Regions from separate parts of the Symbiobacterium terraclitae genome, predicted to be linked through region 1. Evidence: riboswitches for the same ligand, from Rfam matches in the RefSeq annotation. Region 1 holds a riboswitch; the other holds the start of a gene.

The links. A riboswitch is a leader RNA that binds a small molecule or an ion and turns the genes downstream of it on or off. The one in region 1 is predicted to bind cyclic di-GMP.
Region 2: linked by a shared signal. The riboswitch ahead of J2Z79_RS11155 (transglutaminase-like domain-containing protein) and the one ahead of fliM (flagellar motor switch protein FliM) in region 1 are both predicted to bind cyclic di-GMP.

The regions. Positions count from the first base shown of each region.
Region 1 covers NZ_JAGGLG010000002.1:72,865-84,030, forward strand. The annotation lists gene J2Z79_RS01790 (acyl-CoA dehydrogenase family protein) at 68-1,834, shown strand; cyclic di-GMP riboswitch class I at 2,024-2,112, shown strand; gene fliM (flagellar motor switch protein FliM) at 2,430-3,356, shown strand; gene J2Z79_RS01800 (chemotaxis protein CheX) at 3,378-3,899, shown strand; gene J2Z79_RS01805 (flagellar hook-basal body protein) at 3,896-4,594, shown strand; gene flgB (flagellar basal body rod protein FlgB) at 4,620-4,979, shown strand; gene flgC (flagellar basal body rod protein FlgC) at 4,984-5,427, shown strand; gene fliE (flagellar hook-basal body complex protein FliE) at 5,450-5,749, shown strand; gene fliF (flagellar basal-body MS-ring/collar protein FliF) at 5,851-7,491, shown strand; gene fliG (flagellar motor switch protein FliG) at 7,495-8,511, shown strand; gene J2Z79_RS01835 (FliH/SctL family protein) at 8,552-9,382, shown strand; gene J2Z79_RS01840 (FliI/YscN family ATPase) at 9,379-10,701, shown strand; gene J2Z79_RS01845 (flagellar FliJ family protein) at 10,705-11,157, shown strand; gene J2Z79_RS01850 (MotE family protein) at 11,154-11,166, shown strand, end outside.
Region 2 covers NZ_JAGGLG010000018.1:47,150-58,315, reverse strand. The annotation lists gene J2Z79_RS11185 (branched-chain amino acid ABC transporter permease) at 1-87, shown strand, start outside; gene J2Z79_RS11180 (ABC transporter substrate-binding protein) at 176-1,417, shown strand; gene J2Z79_RS11175 (ABC transporter ATP-binding protein) at 1,450-2,241, shown strand; gene J2Z79_RS11170 (phenylacetate--CoA ligase family protein) at 2,238-3,467, shown strand; gene J2Z79_RS11165 (sortase) at 3,575-4,336, opposite strand; gene J2Z79_RS11160 (hypothetical protein) at 4,423-4,614, shown strand; cyclic di-GMP riboswitch class I at 4,631-4,716, shown strand; gene J2Z79_RS11155 (transglutaminase-like domain-containing protein) at 4,733-5,641, shown strand; gene J2Z79_RS11150 (hypothetical protein) at 5,795-6,979, opposite strand; gene J2Z79_RS11145 (MSCRAMM family protein) at 7,039-8,724, opposite strand; gene J2Z79_RS11140 (S8 family serine peptidase) at 9,051-11,166, opposite strand, start outside.

The DNA of each region.
Region 1 (11,166 bases):
CGACAGAGCTGACCATCCAACCGAAGGGGTACCCGGGGGAACCCGGGAGAACGAAGGAGGTACGAAGATGTCCGAGGCTACCAAGATGTTGAAGGGTGGCTCCTTCCTGCTCTCCATGCCGGATCCGGAGCAGGTGTTCACGCCCGAGGACCTGAGCGAGGAGCAGCGGATGATCGCCGGCACGGCCCGCGAGTTCTCCGAGAAGGTGCGGGCGCGGCTGCACGAGATCGAGCAGGATAAGCCGTTCCACTCCCGCCCGCTGCTGCAGGAGCTGGGCGAGCTGGGCCTGCTGGGCCTGGAGATCCCCGAGAAGTACGGCGGCATGGGGCTCGACAAGGTGACCGCCACCGTCGCCGTGGAGGAGTACTCCCGGGCGGGCGCCTTCGCCATCACCATCGGCGCCCACACCGGCATCGGCACGCTGCCCATCGTCTACTTCGGCACCCCGGAGCAGAAGGCCAAGTACCTGCCCAAGCTGGCGACGGGCGAGTGGGTGGCGGCGTACGCCCTCACCGAGCCCAACGCCGGGTCTGACGCCCTGGGCGCCCGCACCACGGCCCGGCTGTCCGAGGACGGCAAGTACTGGATCCTGAACGGTACCAAGCAGTGGATCACCAACGCCGGCTTTGCCGACGTCTTCGTGGTCTACGCGAAGGTGGACGGCGAGAAGTTCTCCGCCTTCATCGTCGAGCGGAGCTTCCCCGGCGTCTCCATCGGGCCTGAGGAGAAGAAGATGGGCCTGCACGCCTCCTCGACCTGCTCCCTCATCCTCGAGGACGCCAAGGTGCCCGTGGAGAACCTGTTGGGCGAGATCGGCAAGGGCCATCACATCGCCTTCAACATCCTGAACATCGGCCGCTGGAAGCTGGGGGCGGGCGCCGTCGGCTCGGCGAAGCTGGTGCTCTCGATCGCGGCCGAGTACGCCAAGACCCGGAACCAGTTCGGCAAGCCCATCGCCGAGCTGCGGGCGATCCAGCAGAAGCTGGCCGACATGGCCGTGCGCACCTACGTCACCGAGTCCATGGGCTACCGCACCGCCGGGCTCCTCGAGAGCGCGCTGGAGGGCCTCGATCCCGATGCCCCCGGCAGCGAGGTGGCCAAGCGCCTCGAGGAGTACGCCATGGAGTGCTCCATCATGAAGGTCTTCGGCTCCGAGGCCTTCGACTTCGTGGCCGACGAGGGTGTGCAGATCCACGGCGGCTACGGCTTCATGGATGAGTACGAGGTCAGCACCGCCTACCGCGACAGCCGCATCAACCGCATCTTCGAGGGCACCAACGAGATCAACCGCCTGCTGATCCCCGGCACGCTGGTCCGCCGGGCGATGAAGGGGCAGCTGCCCATCATGCAGGCGCTGGCCGGCCTGCAGGGCGAGCTGATGGAGCTGACCCCGTTTGAGGAGTCCGACGAGCCGCTGGCCCAGGAGGTCTTCATGATCGACCGGGCCAAGAAGGTCTTCCTCATGCTGGCCGGCCTCGGCGTGCAGAAGTTCCAGATGGCGCTGGAGAAGGAGCAGGAGCTGCTCCTTGGCGTGGCCGACATCGCCATCGAGATCTACGCCATGGAGTCTGCCGTGCTAAGGGCGCTCAAGGCCATCCGCGCGGGGCGGCCCGGCCTGAAGCCCGAGATGGCCCGCGTCTACTGCCAGGAGGCCTTCGAGCGCATTGCCACCATCGCCCGCACGCTCCTGCCCGCCGTGGAGGAGGACGGCGATACCCTGCGCACCCAGCTCTCGATGCTCAAGCGGCTGACCCGCTACACGCCCACCAACACCATCGCCCTGAAGCGGCAGATCGCCGCCCGGGTTCTGGAGAAGGGCGACTACGTCTGCTAATCCCCCCTGCGCAGCGAGACCAGGATGGGCCCGGTCGGGCTCATCCTGGTCCGCGCGTAATACAGCGCGAAAATAAGTCACGCGTAAAATCACCTACGAAACATGAAGGTGTTCTCGGAGTGATCTAGAATCTATTGCTAATGCCTTCCTTCAACCAGGTGTCCAAGGGATATGCGAGCACTCTCAACCAAGCGATAAAGGCACACCCGTCGAAAGGCGGGGCCGCAAAGCCACGGGGCTAAAGGAGCGCATGCTCCCATGCCAGCCGGGTTGCCGCTCGGGATGTCGGCGGACGGCCGCCGGCGTCTTGGGGGTGCTTTTGCCATTGTTTCGGTGGCGCCAAGACGGGGCCCATACGATCATTGGTGGATTTCCCATTGTCCCGGAAAGCGCCAAATTGGCTCCTGCGGCTATTTGTAGAAGGGTTCATAACCACATATATCGAAAAGGACAGGATGAAAAATCCCTAACCTACCTGTATTCGGGAAGGATTCCGGCGATTTGGCGCGAATCCTAGGTAAAAGAGTTATGTTTAACTAGTTCTGTCTTTCAGTGATCACATGAAACAGTTCCTGCCCAATGGAGGGTTACGCGCATGGAGAATCCACTGAGCCAGGCCGAAATTGATGCGCTCGTAATGTCCACGGGCAGCAACGTTCGTACGTATGATTTCCGTAGGCCTAATAAGTTCAACAAAGATCTGATCAGAACGCTGGTGCTGGTCCACGAGAACCTGGCCCGGCTGCTCCAGTCATACCTCTCGGCGGGACTGCGCTCCTGGGTCCAGATCAACGTGCGTTCGACCAACCAGTTCACCTACTCGGAGTTCACCCAGCTGCTGCCCAATCCCACCATCACCCTTTCGTTCAAGATCAACCCCCTCCCGGGCATCTGCCTGCTGGAGATCAGCCACAACGTCGCCTTCGCCATCGTCGAGCGGGTCTTCGGCGGGCCCGGAAGCGATGCGCAGCCGCAGCGGGAGCTGACCGAGATCGAACTCGGCATCATCCAGCGCGTGGTGCGCGACACCTTCGGGCCCATGAAGGAGGCCTGGCGCAACGTCGCCGAGATCGATCCCAGCATCGAGGCTGTGGAGACCAACCCCGTCTTCATCCAGACCGGCGGGCCCACCGAGGTGGTGGCCGCGATCACGCTGGCGGTGGAGATCGGCGAGCACTTGGGCCACATGACCTACGCCTACCCATACTCCACCGTGGAGCCGGTCCTCTCCCGGCTGTCGCCGCAGTCGTGGCTGGCCGACGCCAAGCACATGAGCCCGTCCGAGGAAGACAGCCTGCGGCGGGCGGTTCAGGGGGCACCGCTCCCGCTGACCACCCTGCTCGGGAAGACCCGCATCCGGCTCGGCGAGTTTCTGGCGTTGGGGGTCGGTGATCTGGTTCGCCTGAACACCCGGGTGGGGAGCGAACTGCCCGTCTTCGTGGGCAACAAGCTCGTCTTCCACGGCAAGCCCGGGGTGGTGGGCGACCGGATGGCGGTGCAGATCACGCGCCGGGGCACCTGACCTGCGTGAAGTGGTGTAGTCATGAAAGTTGAGTTCTTGAACCCGTTCGTGTACGCCGGACTGAAGGTGCTCGCTTCGGAGGCCGGACTGAAGAGCGTGGTCTCGGACAAGCCCCTGATGCGCAAGGCGATCTCCACGCTGCACGCCGTCAACGTGGTCATCGGCGTGATGGGCTCCGTGCAGGGCATCGTGATCTACGGGATGGAGCTCGCGATGGCCAAGGGCATCATCCGGGCGATGACCGGGTCCGACTATCCCATCACGGACCCGATGGCCGAGTCGGCCCTCGGCGAGCTTGGCAACCTCATCACCGGTTACGCCGCCGGCACGCTGGAGTCGGCCGGGTGGCCCAGCCGCATCTCGCCGCCCCGCATCGTGCGCGGAACGGGTGTTCGGTTTGCGCCCACGGCGATCAACATGCTGACGGTGCCGATCATCACCGAGATCGGCCAGATCAAGATCTACCTGGCTCTGCGGGAGGTTTCGCCCGCTGCCGGCCCGCCGGCCGGCGGAGAGAGTCCGACGGGAGGGATGGCAGGATGATCCGTGGCATTGAGGCCTCGCGATCGGGTATGGCGGTGGAGCAGGTGCGCACCGACGTGCTGGCCGACAACATCGCCAACATCAACACCAGCGGCTTCAAGCGGTCCAGTGCCACCTCCACCGAGTTCGACACGATGTTGCTCTACCGCATGGGCGACCCTGCTGACGCCGCCCCGCAGCGGGTGGGCGTGCTGGGCAACGGCAGCCGGGTCGATCAGGTGGTGGTGGACGAGCGCCAGGGCGACCTCCGCGAGACGGGGCGCGCTCTCGACCTGGCCCTCACCGGGCCGGGCTACTTTCTGGCCCTGCGGCCAGATGGCAGCCTCTACCGCACGCGCAATGGCGCCTTCCTCCAGATGGCCGACGGCACCATCACCACCACGGAGGGCTACCGGGTGCTGGTGGAGGACGACGCCGGAAACCGCGTGCCGCTGGTTGTGCCCGGGGCCGAGCCCGAGTTCGGCGCCGACGGCACGGTGCTGGCGGACGGCCGGCCCGTCGGGCGCCTGGCGCTGGACGGGGCGGATGCGTCGACCCGGCTCCATACCCGCTACCTTGAGGCGTCCAACGCGGACCTGACCAAGGAGATGACGGACCTCATCGTCACGCTGAGGGCCTACCAGGTCAACCAGCGCGCCATGCGGGTGCAGGACGAGACCCTGGCCAAGGCAGTCAGCGAGATCGGCAAAGTCTGATGGTCGGCGAGGAGGATGATGGCAGATGATCGGGCGTGACCTGCCGGCCCGGATCGTGGAGCATGCGCTGGACGCGGCGTCGCTGCGCCAGCGGGTGATTGCCCACAACCTGGCCAACGCCATGACCCCGGGCTTCAAGCGGTCGCGGGTCGACTTCGAGACGGAGCTGGCCCGGGCCCTGGCCGCCGGGAAGAACCCCGACCAGGTGCGGCCCCAGCTGGTGCAGGAGACCGACTCCATCGGGCGGCCCGACGGCAACAACGTGGACGTGGAAGCCGAGTCGGTGAAGATGGCGGCCAACCAGATCTGGTACAGCGCCCTCACGCGCCAGATCTCCGACCACTTCAGCCGGCTGCGCATGGTGATCACGGACGGGAGGGGCTAATTAGATGCGGATGTTCCAGGCTCTGGAGACGAGCGCGTCGGCCCTCACCACCGAGCGGCTGCGCATGGATGTGATCGCGAACAACCTGGCCAACTACCGCACGACGCGCACGGCGGAGGGCGGGCCCTACCGGCGGCGCACCGTGGTGGTGGAGGAGCGGCCGGGAACCTTTGCCTCCGCCCTGGCCCAGCAGGCCGGCCGGCCGGCTGAGCCCGGACTCGGGGTGCGGGTGGCGGAGATTGCAACCGACCCCAGCCCCTTCAAGGAGGTGCACGACCCGACGCATCCGGATGCCGACCCGGTCACCGGAATCGTGCGGATGCCCAACGTCGACCTCCTGCAGGAGATCACGGACCTCATGCTCGCACAGCGCATGTATGAAGCCAACCTCACGGCGCTGAACGCCGCGAAGTCCATGGCCCTGCGGGCCCTGGAGATCGGCCGGTAGCCGGTAGGAGAGGGGATCTGAAATGGACATTCAACGCCTGAACGCCGTGCTCTCGCTGGGTTCCGGAGCCCGGGGCGCAACCCGCGAAGAGGCGCCCTCGGGTCCGTCCTTCGGCGATGTGCTGGCCAATGCCATCCGGAAAGTGGAGCAGGAACAGCAGACGGCCAACGAGATGGCGGTCAAGCTGGCCGCCGGTGAGGTGGAGGACATCGCCCAGGTCATGATCGCCTCCGAGCGGGCGAGCCTGACCTTGAATCTTGCCATCCAGGTGCGGAACAAGGTCATCGAAGCGTACCAGGAGATCATGCGGATGCCGATGTAGCCGACGGATAGCACCCGTCAGCACCAACCTCACCGGGGGGAAACCACTTGTCTAGCGCGGGCTCCGATGTCATGGGACGGATTAAGAGGGCCTGGGGCGGCATGAGCCGCCCGATGCGGTGGCTCGCCGTCGGCCTGGTCGTGGCCCTGGCGGTCTCGCTGGCGGCCACTTGGTATCTGCGGCGGCCACGCTGGGAGGTCTTCTACAAGGCCACTGATCCGGCCGAGGTCAGCACCCTGGTATCATACCTGGACGAGCTGAAAGTCCCGAGCCGGGTTACCGGCGATGGGTTGACCATCGAGGTACCATCCCGGGACCGCAGCGCCGCAAACCTGGCCAAGGCGCAGGCCGGACTGCCGTCGGCCGGCCACGTTGGGCTGGAGATCTTCGCCGAGCCGCAGTTCGGCGCCACTGAGTTCGACCGCCAGGTCAACTACAAGCGGGCCATCGAGGGAGAGCTGGCGCGCTCCCTGATGCGCATCGCCGACATCGAATACGCCAAAGTGAACCTGAACCTGCCGGAGAAGTCGGTCTTCATCCGGGATCAGGAGCAACCTTCGGCAGCGGTACTCGTTCAGCTGAAGCAAGGCCGTACCCTCGACGGCGACAACGTCAGGGCAATCATGAATTTCGTATCCAGCTCCGTCGAGGGGCTTTCGCCCGACCGGGTCACCGTGATCGACTCCGCCGGCCGGGAGATGCGGCCCAGTGATGAAGAGACCAACCTCAACGCTGAGGCGCTGGCCCAGCAGCGGCAGCGGGAGGAGCAGCTGACCAGCAAGCTGCTTCAGGTGCTGGAGCCGATCTTCGGCAGGGGCAACGTGGCGGCCACGGTCACCGTGGAGCTGGATCACCAGTCCACCCGCACCGAGGAGCGCATCGTCGGTCAGGGCGTGCCCGTTTCCACCGTGACGGAGCGGTCGGGTTCCCAGACCGAGGGCACGAGCTCCGAGCCCGTCGCCCCCGGCGCCGCTGCCACGCTGCCGAACGGGATCACCGCCCCCGCGGTGCCCATCTACCAGGAGCCCAGCACCTCCACTGAATCGGGCTCGTCCTACTCCAGCCGGACCGAGACCAGGTACGACGTGGGTGAGCGGAACCAGGTCACGGTATCTCCGCCCGGCGCCATCAAGCGGGTGAGCGCGGCGGTCACCGTAAACCGGGACACGCTCTCCCAGGCGCAGATCGACCAGATCCGGCAGCTGGCGGCATCCGCCACCGGCGCGCAGCTGATGGACGTGACCGTGCTGGCCATGTCCTTCAGCCCGGGGCCCGAGACCCTGGTGCCCACGCCGGTGCAGGCGGAGACCGGGCGGGTTCTCGACGCCCGCACCCTGGCCATCGCCCTGGGCATCGCCTCGTTCCTGCTGATCCTCGCCGCCCTGCTCACCCGCAGGCGCAGGCATGAGCCCGAGTTCGCCCTCCCCGGCGTTCCCGGGGCGGTGGCGGGCACCACCCTCGACGTTGCCCTGGGCCTCGACCAGCCCCTGCCGGCGGCGCAGGTGGCAGCCTCTGCTGCTGAGGCCGAGCCCGCCGAGCAGGCCCCGGCCGAGGGAACCGAGGAGCAGAGTGCAGTGCAGAAGTTTGAGGAAGTGATGAAGCGGCGCCGGCCTCCGCGGCAGCCGTTGGATCCCGAGGACTTCATGGACGATGACATCCTGGCCGACATCGACGTGCTGCTCGAGCAGGCACCTGAGGCCTGCGCCGAGGTCATCCGGCAGTGGCTCAAGGGAGGGATGTAGCGCTTGGCTGAGCGAGAACAGCGGCTGTCCAGCCGCCAGAAGGCCGCCATCTTCTGTATCAACATCGGGGTGGAGCGCTCGGCCCGCATCCTGAAGCACCTCCGCGATGACGAGATCGAGATGCTCACCGTAGAGATCGCGCAGTCCCGGAAGGTGACCCCGGAGGTGCGCGACGAGGTCCTCACCGAGTTCATCACCATTGCCACCGCTGATAAACACATTCGCACGGGCGGCATCGATTATGCCCGTGAGATGCTCGAACAGGCGCTGGGGCAGGAGCGGGCCCGCGAGATCCTCACCCGCCTCACCTCCCACCTCCGGCGCCGGCCGTTCGACGCCGTCCGCCACACCGATCCGGTTCACCTAGCCTCGCTGCTCCAGAACGAGCACCCGCAGACGGTGGCCGTCATCATGGCCCACCTCGAGGCCGACCAGGCGGCGCAGGTGCTGCTGAACCTGCCGCAGGAGCGGCAGGCCGACATCCTCCGCCGCGTGGCCACCCTCGACCGCACGTCGCCGGAGATGCTGCGCGAGGTGGAGCGGGTACTGGAGCGGAAGGCCTCGGCGATGGTGAGCCAGGAGTCCACCGTGGCCGGCGGTATCAACTGGGCGGTGGAGGTGCTCAACCGGGTCGACCGGACCACCGAGAAGTCCATCATGGGCCTGCTCTCGGCGGACGACCCCGACCTGGCCAGCGAGATCGCCCAGCGGATGTTCCTGTTCGACGACATTGTCAACCTGGACGACCGCACCGTGCAGCGCGTGCTGCGCGAGGTGGACATGAACAAGGACCTGCCGCTGGCCCTGAAGGCCGCCAAGGAAGAGGTCTGGCGCAAGGTCATGAACAACGTCTCCAAGCGGGCCGGCGAGGCCCTCAGGGAGGCTGTGGAGTACCTGGGTCCCGTGCGCATCCGCGACGTCGAAGAGGCCCAGGCCCGCATTGTCGCCCTGATCAGGCGGCTTGAGGAGGCCGGCGAGATCCAGATCGCCAGGGGTGGTGGCGCTGATGAGTACATTTAAGGTCGGAAAGCTGCCGCCCGGGATAGAGGCAACGCCTCCCGTGTGGCCCAAGCTCACGCCGCCTCCGCCCAGGCCTGCCAACCCGCCCGCACCCGTGCGCCGGACCGCTGCCGCCGCCAAGGCAGAGGAAGCAGCCCGGAGCGAGGCGATGCAGGCCGACCTGGAGAAGGCCCGGCTGGAGGCCGCCCGGATCCTGCAAGAGGCTGCCGAGGAGGCAGAGCGAGCAGAGGCCGCCGCGCGGCAGGAGGGCTACGAGCGCGGCAGGCTGGAAGGCCTGGAGGCCGGTCAGGCCGAGGTCGCCGCTCTGCGCAGGGAGGCTGAGCTGGCCCTCGAGAACGCACGGCTTCAGGGCGAGGCCATCCGCAAGGAGGCTGAGTCGGCGGCTGCGCTGGCACGACTTGAGGCCGAGAAGGCCGCCGAGGCCACGCTGGCCGAGGCACGGGCCGAGGCCAGCCGCATCCTCGCCGAGGCGCGGGAACGGGCCGAGGCGGAGGTCAGGGAGCGGCTGGAGCGGTCTCAGGAGGCCCTCGTGGAGCTCGCCGTGGCCGCCGCCACCCGGCTGGTGCAGGGGCACCTGGCCGTCCAGCCCCAGGCGGTGGTGCAGATGGTGGCGGCCGGGCTGCGCCTGGTGAAGGACTCCCCCGCCACCGTGCGGGTCAGCCCCGACGACCTTCCGCTCCTGGAGGCCCAGCGCTCCACGCTCGAGCGCGAACTGGGCGCCGGCGCCCTGACGCTGACGTCGGACCCCGGCCTCAGCAGGGGCAGCTATCTGGTCCAGACCCCAGTCGGTCAGGTTGACGGCACCCTGGAGCAGCAGACCGCACGGCTGCAGGCCGCGATGCGGGCTGCGCTCGGAGGGGTGGAGCCATGAGCGGGGCGCTGGCGTGGGCTGAACTGCGGCGGGCCGTGGAGCAGGTGGAGCTGCTCCCGGTCGTCGGGCGGGTCACGGGCGCGGCCGGGCTGATCATCGAGTCGGCCGGCCCGAAGGCCAAGATGAACGAACTCTGCTGGCTGCGGGGCGACGGGCGCACCGTGGCCGCCGAGGTGGTCGGCTTCCGGCAGGACCGGCTGCTGCTGATGCCGCTGGGCGAAACCGACGGCCTGCGGCCGGGCTGGGAGGTGGTGGCCACCGGCGGCCCGCTGAAGGCGCCGGTGGGCCCGGGCCTCCTGGGCCGGGTGATCGACGGCCTCGGCAACCCGATCGATGACAAGGGTCCCCTGGAGGACTGCGGCCGCCGGCCGGTCATCGGCCCGGCGCCGGACCCCCTGGCCCGCCAGCGGATCCGGAAGCCGCTGGGCATGGGTGTGCGGGCCCTGGACTCCCTGATGACGGTGGGCATGGGCCAGCGCATCGGCATCTTCGCCGGCTCGGGCGTGGGCAAGTCCACCCTGCTGGGCATGGTCGCCAGGGCCACCGCCGCGGACTGCAACGTGATCGCCCTGGTGGGCGAGCGGGGCCGCGAGGTGCGGGAGTTCATCGAGAAGGACCTGGGCGAGGAGGGGCTGAGGCGTTCCGTGGTGGTGGTGGCCACTTCGGAGCAGCCCTCCCTGGTTCGCATCCGTGCCGCCCTCCTGGCCACGACCATCGCCGAGTGGTTCCGCGACGTCCAGGGGCTGGACGTGATCCTGATGATGGACTCCGTCACCCGCCTGGCCCAGGCGCAGCGTGAGGTCGGCCTGGCCGTCGGCGAACCGCCGGCCACCCGGGGATACACCCCGTCGGTCTTCAGCATGCTGCCCCGGGTGCTGGAGCGGTCCGGAACCGGGGCGACCGGCAGCGTGACCGGCGTCTACACCGTCCTGGTGGACGGCGACGACATGAACGAGCCGGTGGCGGACGCGGTCCGCTCCATCCTGGACGGCCACGTGGTGCTCTCCCGCAAGCTGGCCCACGCCGGCCACTACCCCGCCATCGACCCGCTGCAGTCGGTCAGCCGGGTGATGCCCGACGTGACCACTCCTGAGCACCGGGCGCAGGCACAGCGGCTGCGGGCGCTGCTGGCCGCCTACCAGGAGGCAGAGGACCTGATTCAGATCGGCGCTTACCAGAAGGGCACCAACCCGCTGGTGGACGAGGCGCTGGCCAAGATGGACCAGATCAAGCGCTTTCTCATCCAGCCGTTCGACGAGCCCAGCACGTTCCAGGACGCCCTCCAGGGGCTCGCGGCGCTCTGCGGGGAGGGAGCGTAACCGATGAAGCGCTTCCGCTTTCGCCTGCAGCGGCTCCTGGAGATCCGGGAGCACGAGACGAAGCTGGCGCAGAACAACTGGGTGGCGGCCCGCAGGGCGGCGCAGGTCGCGGCGGAGCATCTGAAGGTGGCGTCGGCCCGGCGTGCGGCGTCGGCCGAGCGGCTGGCGGTCCGCCGCCAGGAGCGGATGACGGTCCAGCAGTGGCGCCAGTCGGCCGAGCTGCACGAGGCCCTGGTGGCCGAGGAATGGCTGGCGGCGGAGCGGCTGGCGGCCGCCCTCCAGGAGGAGGAGCGCCGCCGGCAGGAGATGACCGAGGCCGAGCGGCGGGAGAAGGTGCTGCGACGGCTGCGTGAGCGCAGGGCCGAGGAGTACCGCCGGGCGGCCGAGGCCGCCGAGCAGGCCGCCATCGACGAGATGGCGCAGAACGTGTTCCTTGAAGGGGGTGGCAGGCGATGAGCGCTGCGG
Region 2 (11,166 bases), on a different contig from region 1:
CTCTTCCTGGTCTTCGAGCCCGAGGGTCTCGCGAAGCTGTGGCGGAACATCAAGGATTACTTCCGCCTCTGGCCCTTTGGCTATTAGCGGTTTGGCACCCCGGACGCCACTGGGGGGTGGCGCGGGGGGCCGTGTGCAAGAACTCCGTGAACATCGCTGAGGAGGTAGGGGAAGGATGCGCAAGCGGAAGGGGTTCCTGGCACTCGTGGGGGCGTTCCTGATCCTGTCCCTGCTGGCGGGCTGCGGCGGCAGCCGAGGCAGCGGGACCGGTGACGGCGGCGGCAGCGCGGCCGGCGGCGGCTCCGGCGCGTCGGCTGCGAAGGAGCCGATCAAGGTGGGCGGCATCTTCGACATCACCGGCGCGACGGGCGATGTGGGGGCGCCCCACGCCGAGGGCGCCCGGGCCTGGTTCGACTACCTCAACAACGAGCTGGGCGGCATCGACGGCCGCAAGGTGGAGCTGATCTGGGGCGACTACGCCTACCAGGTGCCCAAGGCCGTCGAGCTCTACAAGAAGTACGTCAAGGAGGACAAGGTGGTGGCCGTCCTCGGCTGGGGCACGGGCGACACCGAGGCGATGAAGGAGATGATCGCCCAGGACAAGGTCCCGTACCTCTCGGGCTCCTACGCCGAGACGCTGGTGGACCCGTCGGTCACCCCGTACAACTTCATCGTCTCCTCCACCTACTCGCAGCAGGCCCGGGTGCTGCTGGACTGGATCAAGGAGCAGAAGGCCGACGCCAAGGTGGGCATGATCTTCCACGACTCCCCCTTCGGCCGGGCCCCGCTGGAGGACGCCAAGGCCTATGCGGCCCAGATCGGCCTGACCTGGGTGGGTGACGCCGCCCTGCCCGGTGCCGCGGCGGACGCCGTGACCCAGGTGCTGGACCTGAACAACAAGGGCGTCGAGTTCATCATGATCCAGAACGTGGTGAAGGGCACCGCCCAGGTGCTGAAGGCCGTGCAGCAGCAGGGGCTGAGCGGCAAGATCCGGGTGGTGGGCATGACCTACTCCGTGGACGAGACGCTCCTCGCCGCTGCGGGCGACGCGGCCGAGGGCTTCGTGGGCACGCCGGCCTTCGTCTTCCCGTACGACGAGGGCCCGGGCATCGACGAGGCGGTGGCCTACGCCGAGAAGATCGGCAAGAAGCGCGAGGAGCTCACCCAGAAGTGGCTGCAGGGCTGGGTCTTCGGCCGCATCCTCACCGAGGGCCTGCGCCGGGCCGGCGACAACGTGACGGGCGAGTCGCTGAAGGCGGCGTTTGAGACCTTCCAGGACGTGGACCTGGGCGGCATCGGCGCCCCGCTCACCTTCACGCCCACCGACCACGGCGGCACGGACAAGGCCCGCATCTACCAGGTGAAGAACGGCCGCTTCGAGGCCATCACCGACTTCGTGGAGCCGAAGGGGAAGTAGCCCGGAGAACGGATCAGATGTGAGGTGGTCCGGTGCTCATCCTGAACAACGTGGAAGTGATGTACGAGCGCGTGATCCTGGTCCTGAAGGGCATGTCGCTGAAGGTGCCGGAGGGGCAGGTCGTCGCGCTGCTGGGGGCCAACGGCGCCGGCAAGACGACCACCCTGAAGGCGATCTCCGGGCTGCTGAAGTCGGAGAACGGCGAGGTGACCGACGGCACGATCGAGTTCATGGGGGAGAAGATCAACAACAAGGAGGCCGCCGAGATCGTGCGGAAGGGCATCTTCCAGGTGATGGAGGGCCGCCACGTCTTCGGCCACCTCACCGTGGAGGAGAACCTGCTGGCGGGCAGCTACACCCGCACCGACCGGTCCAACGTGCGGCGCGACCTGGAGATGGTCTACCACTACTTCCCCAAGCTGGTGAGCCGGCGCCGGTCCAAGGCGGGCTACCTCTCGGGCGGCGAGCAGCAGATGGTCGCCATCGGGCGGGCCCTGATGGCCAGGCCGAAGCTGGTGCTGCTCGACGAGCCGTCGCTGGGACTCGCCCCCCGCCTGGTGCGGGAGATCTTCGACATCATCAAGCGGCTCAACGAGGAGATGAAGACCACCTTCCTGGTGGTGGAGCAGAACGCCATGGTGGCGCTCTCCATCGCCCACTTCGGCTACATCATGGAGAACGGACGCATCGTCCTGGAAGGGCCCGTGGAGACGCTGATGAACAATGAAGACGTGAAGGAGTTTTACCTCGGCCTGAGCGACGTGGGGCGGAAGAGCTATCGGGAGGCCAAGGCCTACAAGCGCAGGAAACGGTGGTTGGCATGAGCAGAGTGGAAGCAGGGGGCGGGCCCGGCGGCCTGAGCCGCTGGGTTCCGCCCGGCGCGGAACCCCGGCTGCGGGCGGTGGTCGCCCGGGCCCGGGAGCAGAGTCCCTTCTGGCGGGAGCGGCTGGCGGCCGCGGGGGTCGATCCTGGCCTCGCGGACGGGGTGGAGTCGCTGGCGGTCCTGCCGGTGCTGCGGAAGGAGTCGCTGGGCCGGGTACAGGCGGCAGCCCCGCCCTTCGGCGGGCTGCTGGCCGAACCGGTGGAGCGGCTGGCCCGCATCTTCGTCAGCCCTGGCGACATCTACGACCCGCAGGGCGCGGCGGCCGACTTCTGGCGCTTCAGCCGGGCGCTTGAGGCCGCCGGGTTCCGGGCGGGCGACCGGGTGATCAACTGCTTCAGCTACCACCTGACGCCGGCCGGCTTCATGTTCGACTCGGCCGCCCGCGCCCTGGGCTGCGTGGTGGTCCCCGCGGGCGTCGGCCAGCAGGAGCTTCAGGTGCGGGTGACGGCCGCGGTGGGGGCCACCGGCTACGTCGGGCTCCCCTCCTACCTGCTCGCCCTGCTGCGGCGGGCGGCGGACATGGGCCTTTCCCTGCCGCTCCGCCGGGCGGTGGTGACGGGCGAACCCCTGCCGCCGGCCCTGCGGGAGGAGATCGCCTCCTACGGCGTGGCGGTGTACCAGGCCTACGGCACCGCCGACGTGGGGCTGATCGGCCACGAGTGCGGGCAGGGTCCGGGCCTGCACCTGAACGCCGGGGTGATCGTGGAGATCTGCGACCCCGACGGCCGGGCGGTGCCCATGGGCGAGGCGGGGGAGGTGGTGGTCACGCTGCTGGACGAGACCTACCCCCTGCTGCGCTTCGGCACGGGCGACCTGAGCGCCCTGTCCGGGGAGCCCTGCCCCTGCGGCGGGCCGTCGCTCCGGCTCCGGGGCTGGCTGGGCCGGGTCGGCGATGTGGCCAAGGTCCGGGGGATCTTCCTCTACCCGCGGCAGCTGGAGGAGGCCATGGCCACCCTGGCCGGCGTGGAGCGGTGGCGGGCGGTCGTGGAGCGCGACGCGCACCACCGGGACATTCTCCGCATCGAGGTGGCTGGGCCGGCCGACCCGCTGGCGGTGCGCCAGGCGGTGCAGGCGGCGGTCCGGCTGAACCCCGAGGTGGCGTCGGTGCCGGCCGATGCCATTCCGGCGGACGGCCCCCGGTTCGAGGACCGGCGGAGGTGGGATTGAACAGAGGCGCCCCCGGGGCTTGCCCGGGGGCGTTTTGCATGCGTGGGGCCAGTGTGCAGGCGCCTCGGCGTCCGAGAGGCTGGCCCGCGGGAGCGGGGACCGGTGGGCTAGCCAGTCGGTCCCGCGCCGAGTGCGCGGCCGGCGGGCAGGCCCCGGCCCGTCTGCGGGGTTGGCCCGTTGGACTGGAGGCGGGCCTGGACGATCAGCCGCATCTCGTCGCTACCCGGCGGGTCGCAGGTGGTGAGCGTCAGCGCCGGGTAGTCGGTGGCGGCGATGACGGAGAGGTCGTAAGGGTCGGTGAGGAAGACCCGCTCGACCACGAAGGTGAGGCTGCGGTCGGTGTAGTGGACGTGCACGAGGTCGCCGGGCTCCAGCTCGTTCAGCCGGTAGAAGAAGGCGGGGCGGCCGCGGATCGTGCGGTGGCCGGCCAGCGCTGCGTTCCCCACCTCGCCCGGCAGGACGGTCTGCGGGTAGTGGCCCGGGCCCCGGTCAAGCACGTCGTTGTCGACCCCCTCGCCCACCGGGTACGAGACCTTCAGGCGCGGGATGCTGATCTGGTACAGCGCCGCAGCGCCCCCTTCGCCGGAGCCGCCCCCGTCCGGGACACTTGAGCCCTCGCCGCTGCCGGGGCCACCGGTACCGGCGTCGAGGCCGGGGCCGTCGGAACCGCCGGTGCGACCGAGGTCGCCGGGGCTCTGCAGCATCACCGGAGACGGCGTCGGCACCTGCGCCATCTGGCGGCGGTCCGCGAGTTCCTCACGGGCCCACCGGATGGCCGGCACGGCGACCAGCACGGCCCCGGCGAGCAGGAGAAGGGCGCCGAGCCGCGCAGCGAGGCGCCCGCGGGCGGGTGGGAGCTGGTCCTTCATGGTCGATCCCTTCCTTGCGAAGGCAGGAGGCACGGTTCGCGAGGTCGAACGCCCATACGAACGCAAGCAGCGTGAGGAGGGCGCAGATGGCCCCCATCCGGATTGCGATGGTTTTCCTTGCGGCCGTGGTGCTGGTTTCGCTCGCGTGGAAGTGGGTCGCGCTCTGGCGGAAGCTGAACGCCGCCGAGGCCTCGGCGCGGGCCGGGGCCCGACGGGGCGCGCAGCAGCCAGAAGGAATCAATCATCGTAATATTGACGATACAACGCCTAACGACTAACATGGGTAACAGCAACACTCGATAAAGGCAAACCCGCCGAAAGGCGGCGACGCAAAGCCACGGGTCTAAGGGCCTACCGCCTATGACAGCCGGGCTGCCGAAAGTGGTGTATACAGCAATGCATGCCCTACGACCGGTGCGCGTGCTCGCGGCCGCCGTGCTGCTGCTCAGCGCATCCACCGTCGGCCTCGCAGGGTCCGCCCCGCGGACCGTGGAGGTGCGCACCCGGATCACGATCGAGAACCCGACCGCCGAACCGGTGACGAACCTGGTCCTCACGCTCCCCGCCGCCGCGGCCGACGCCGGCGGCCAGCGCCTGCGGGGGGCGCCGCAGCGCTCCGTCCCCACGGGCGTGCGGATGCGGTCGGCCCGCGGGGCCACCACCTTCGAGGTGCCCCAGGTGGCGCCGGGAGGGGCGCTCGTCATCGAGGAGGTCCTCGTCGTCGAGTTGAGTGCGGCGCAGGGATCCGGTGTTGCCACCCGGGCCGCCGTCGGTCCGGTGCACGAGAGGTACCTCGCCGCCGAACCCGGCGTTGAGTCAGATCACCCCGGCATCTCTGCGCTTGCCCGCGGCGCCGTCGCCGGCGCAGCAGGGGTCGACCAGCAGGTGGAGGCGCTTCTGCATGCCGTCGTCACGCACCTCGATTACGGCCGGACCGGCGCCGCCGAAGGCGCCCTGGCCGGGTTCGAGAAGGGCGTTGGCTCCTGCGGCACGTACGCAAGCCTCTTCGTCGCCATGGCCCGTGCGGTGGGGATCCCGGCCCGGCTGGTCTACGGATGGGCCGACAGCGGCGGGCTTGCGGGGCCGCTGGGCCCGGAGAACCGCCACGCGTGGGCGGAGTACTACCATCCCGACCGCGGCTGGGTTCCGGTTGATCCCACCTTTGCGGAGCGCCAGCGGGACCTGCTCTTCTTCGACCCGGCGGCGCACATCGCGCAGGGGTACGAGGACGTCTCCCACCAGGCCAGCTTTGGCGGACGTGGGCTGGTGACCATCCGCGTGGAGCGGGAGGTTGCGGCACGCTAGTATCCATGACAAGGGCGGGCTCAGCCGCCCTTGTTGCGCGTACACCGGGATGCGGCCGGGCGGGCCCGTCCGCCCCCGGCTGCGCTGCCTGACTGTCGTAAGCGGGATCGGCCTGCCCGGTCCCGCCTTGCGCTGTCCTGTCGCCTGCAGCGCCTACTCCGTTTCACCCGTCATCCAGCGCTGGATGTCGGCCAGCGCCACGGGCTTGATCCGCAGGTCGAGGTCCTTGCCCACCACCACCCGCGCCCGTTCGGGCACGGCGAAGAGGATGAAGGTCTGGTCGCCCACCGTGACCTGCCGGAAGGACTCCAGATGCGCGGGCGTGAGGGTGATCTCGATGTCGCCGGCCTGCATCTTCATCCGCGTGGGCTTCTCGGCCTCGCCGCCGCCGAAGAGCGAGTGGTAGGCCGGGCGGTACGAGAGGTCGCCGAAGGCGGACTCCCAGCGGGCCTGGAAGCCCAGGCGGTCGACGCCGTGGCCCACCGCCCTCTCCAGGCTGCGCACCACCGACTCCGCGCTGAGGCCGTCGTTTGCCTGGTCCAGCAGGTCCTCGCCCATGCGGCGGAACAGGTCGTGCGGCACCTCGCCCGTCGCGTTCTGCTCGGTGATCATCCGCAGCAACGCCTGGCCTTCCCGGCGGGGGCTGAGGCGGCGGGTGGCCTCCAGCGCCTTGAACCAGGCGGCGGCGCCGCTGCCGGCGTAGACCATCATGTCCGCGATCTCCCGCCCGTTGTCGTCGAGGCAGGGGAAGAGGGCCGCGCGGCTTACCGCGGACCGCTTGATCACGTTGTTCAGCACCTGGGTGACGAACCGGCCGGTGCGCTCGTCGAAGAGCGATTCCTCCCGGTCGTCCAGGTCGAGGAGGGTGGCGAAGCTGAAGGTGACGGGGGCCGCACCCAGCTCGGGGATGGCCTGGAAACGGAGGACCGCCACCATGTGGTTCTTGACCGCGCCCGCCGCCATCACCTTGTAGGCCAGCACGTTGCCCAGTTCCAGCAGCGTCTCGGGCCGTACCTGGTCCATGTCCCGGATCGCTTCCAGCACCTCGACGCTGGGGCGGTTCTTCAGCCGGTCGAACTCCGCCGGGGCCACCTTGTCGACGGCCAGGACCTCCCCGGTGTACATGCACGGGAAGTTCACCTCGCCCAGCGCGCCTTCGAACGCCTGGAAGAGATGCTGCATCAGGATTCCCTTCAGGCTCTGGTCGACCTCGTCCCACGCGTAGGTATCGGCGTGGGCCAGAACCTTGCGGTCCTCCTCGCGCTTGATATGTCCGAGATAGGCGTGGGTGACGGCGATGGTGCCCTCCCGCGCGAGCAACTGCAGTTTTTGAAGCAACGATACGCCCTCCAAACCGTTGAAGTATAGGCCGCGAATGTTGCGGCAGTGTTATCGTATCATCCCTGCAGCCTTCTGCCCATCCGCCGCAGCTGCCAGCCGGCGAGCAGCAGAACGCCACCCGCGACGTAGTAGCCGAAGTTGGGCGGCGCCACCGGCCCGTCGCCCGTGCACGCCAGCGTGAAGTCCGGCGCGGTGGTGACCTGCCCGGGGAGCACGACGACCCGCTGCGAGACCTCCCGGTCGCCCGGGTTCTGGAGCGACAGCGTCCAGACGCCGGGGGTCAGGTCGTTCAGGGTGTAGTCCAGCCACACGCCCAGCCGTCCCGTGGCTGCGACCACCGTCGCGACGGTCTCGCCGGCCTCATTCGTCGCCCAGATGCGGGCGCCGCCCTGCCGGGGCGCACACACGCGGCCGGCGATTCCGCCGGGCGCGAACTCGACCTCGCTGATGTCCGACCAGGAGAGCGCGATGGTGACCGTCTGATCCGGCTGCTCGGCCGTGAGCGTCGCCACGGCCGTGCCGCTGCGGCGCGGGCCGTCCGGACGGGCTGGGTCGGCAGCCTCGGCGTAGGCGGTGTACGTGCCGAGCGGCAGTCTCTCGAGCCGCAGTTCGCCGTCCGCGTTGGTGTACCCGGCGCGGTCCGCCACCTGCACGACGGCTCCGACGATGGGCTTCGGCCCGCCGGCGTTGCGCGGGCTGGCGTCAAGCACCCGCACGGTGAGGGAGCCGGTCAGCTCCTCCGCAGGCGGTTCTGCAGGCTCGCCGGGCGGGGTGCGCGGGACCGGCGGCCAGGTGAGCACGATGGTGATGAACCCCTCGGGTTCCTCTGCGGTAATCGTCGCCGAACCCGTTCCCGTGAGCGGTGACGTGCCGCTGAACGGGTTGGCGGCGGTCGCCATGGCCGTGTAGGAGCCGAACGGGAGGCCCTCGAACACCGCCTGCCCGCTGTCGTCCGTCTCGGCCGCAAAGGATGCCAGGGTCACGGCGGCGCCGGGAAGCGGGATCAGATCGCCGTCGCCCCACGGGTCACCCAGCACCCGGACGACCACCCGGCCGGTGGTGACGGGGGTGGGCGTCTCCGTTTCGGTGGTGGGCGGCTGAACAGGCGGGGTGTCTCCACCGCCTCCGCCACCGCCGCCTCCGCCGCCACCGCCACCGCCGGACTGGCCGGTGCCCTTGGCGAGGAGGGTGAGGAAGACCTTGCCCTCGTGCCCCTGATATGCGTTACCCGCCGCGCGGTCCCAGGAGTAGCTGACCGTGAAGACCAGCGGGCTGTCGGGGCCCGGGCTGGGCACGTTGCGGTACTTCCCGTCGGAGGGGTAGGTGTTCCCTCTGTTGTCCGCGATCGTCAGCTCGATGGGGTGATCCCCCGAGAACAGGACGCCCTGCACCTCGGCCTTGAACTGCAGCCGGAGCGTCCCCGGTCCGTCGTACCTCACCGTGTAGGTACCCACGTGGCCGGAGTCCCCGGGGGCCAGCGTCTGCAGGTCAGGGCACTCCACCGGCATCCGGTACAGCCTGTCCTTCTCCGAGGCCTCGATGGTCACGCTGTACCGGGTATCCCGGCAGAGCGGTCCCCCTTCCCTTTCCCATTCGAGGTTTTCGTGCTCCATGGCCAGGACCCACGCGGCCTGCTCCTCCGGCTCCTGCGCGAAAGCCGGGATGGCGGCCACAACCAGTCCCGCCAGGGAGAGCAGCGTGGCCAGCGCCGACCGCAGCTGGCGCATCACGCGGCGCTTCATCAGATCTTCCTCCCTCCCAAAGGGCGGACTCGGAGGAAGTTTACCACCTTTTTGCAGGTCGGGCCGGGTGAAATTGGGGGTGATTTGTGAGCCTGCACTCGCCCTCGCGGGTGAGGTGCTCTTCCCACATCCCGGGGTACGTGAAAACCCTCAGGGGCAGGAAGCCCCATGGGTGCCACCCGGCGGGCGGGACCAGGGCCTCGGCGCGGCGCCCACAGGCCGCGGGAGGCGCGAAGCCCGCCATGCCCCGTACCGGTGCGCGCCGCGTGATCCGACAGCACAGGCGGAAGGGGAGCGCGTGTCCGCTCCCCTTCCTGCCCGGAGGCTTACTTGGTTACCTTGACCTTGAGGGTGGTCGTGCCGGTGTGTCCAAACTCGTCGGTCACCGTGAGCCGGACGGTGTAGGTGCCCGTCCGCGGCCACATGTACTCGACGCTGGGGCCCTCGAGGGCCGGCCGGCCGTCGCCCATGTCCCACTCGTACCGGACGATCCGGGAGCCGGCGGACTGGCTGCCGTCGAAGGAGGCGACGTGCAGCTGCTTCACCGACGCGGGACCGTTGATGACGGCCTCCGGCGGCTCGACGACGACCACTTCCAGGGTCGTGGTATCAGTGTTGCCGTCCTGGTCGGTGACGGTCAGGGTGATGGTGTACGTCCCGGGCTGCTTGTACTTGTGCTTCACCGTCGCCTTCCGGACGGGCTTGGAGCCGTCCCCCATGTCCCACTCGTACCGGGTGATCCTGGAGTCGGAGTAGGAGCTGGAGCCGCTCCACTCTCCGTTCTTGTTCACCAGGACGACCTCGGGGCCTTCGATGACGGCCACGGGACCGGCGGGCTCACCGGGGTCACCGGGGTCGCCGGGATCACCCGGATCACCGGGATCACCGGGATCACCGGGATCACCGGGATCACCGGGATCACCGGGATCGCCCGGGTCGCCGGGATCCTGGCTGCCCTCCTCGATGGTCAGCCTGCCCGGGGCCGTGGCACGGGTGGTGTTGCCCGCGGCATCCATCGCCCGGAACCGCACGTAGGCCTGCGGCAGGCTCATGCCCTCCGGCACGGTGAACGTGCCCTCGTACAGGCCCGGGGCAGTCTCGGTCATCGCGACCTCGCCGGGCTCGAGCCCGTGGATGGCGTCGTCGCCGGTGGCGCCGCCGCCGCCCAGGTCAGCCACGATGCTGAACGCAGCCAGGGCCAGGCCGGGCTCGGACTCGAAGGAGACGGTGAGCGTGTCGCCGGTGGTCAGCGTCAGGTCGGCGTCAGGCTGGAGGTTCGTCAGCTCGGGTGCGGTGCTGTCGACCGTCATCGTCACGGTGGCGGTGGTCGCATTGCCGGCCCGGTCGGTGGCGGTGACGGTGATGAGGTTCTCGCCCTCGCGGACGATGATCTCGGCCGTGTACCGGCCGTCCTCGCTGACCTCGGCCGCGGTGCCGTTCACGTCGACGCCGGCGAGGTGCAGGTCAGTCGCCTGGCCCGTGACGGTGAGGAGCCGGTGGTTCTGGATGGCGCCGTCCTCCGGCGCGGTGATCGTCAACTCCGGTGCGGTCAGGTCCACGGTGACCCGGACCGGCGCTGAGGGATCGGTGGTCATGCCCTCGTCGTTGGCGGCCACCGCGGTCAGCACGTGCTCGCCCTCGGCCAGTTCGAGGGTGGCGGTGAAGACGCCGTCGTCGCCCGGCTCAACCTCGGCGACCTGCTCGCCGTTGTCGAAGATGGTTACCGTGGCGCCCTTGACGCTCTTGCCCTCAACCGCAACCTCGGTCTGGTTGGTGAAGGTGCCGTCGGCCGGCAGCGTGATCACCGGAGCGCCGACCTCGACGGAGACCAGGGCGCGGATCATGGCGTTGCTGGGCTCGGTCCACGGGCCCCAGCCACCGGCCACGTACTCCCACGTGCGGCCCTGGTCGCTGGACTCGTCAAAGGCCAGGCCCGGCGTGTACGGGTGGTCGTTGGCCTGGATGAACGCCACGTAGAAGTCGCCCTGCACCGTGACGCCGAAGGCCCGCAGGTCGACCTCGTTCCAGCCGCCCAGGATGCCGTCCTCGACCAGCAGCGGGCCGGCCAGGAGGTCGCCGGGCGAGCCGTCCGGCTTGGCACCGAACACGGCCACGAGGAAGTCGTCAGCGCCCATGCCGGGCCAGCTGGCATCCCACAGGTAGACCTTGGCTCCGGTCACCAGCACAGGCTGCTCGGTGGTGAACCGCACAGCCCAGCCGTTGCCGGCGTCGTACATCGCCCAGGCGGTCTCGGCCGTGCCGTCGTCGTGGGCCAGCTCGCCGGGGATGCCCACGAAGGGCTGCAGGGCCACGTCAACCTCGGTCGTCTCGTTGCCGGGAACCTCCACGGACAGCGAGGTGCTGTAGTAGTTCCGGTGCGAGATGACCAGGGTGTAGGAGCCCTCCAGCACCCGCAGGGTGAACCGGCCGCCGGCGTCGGTG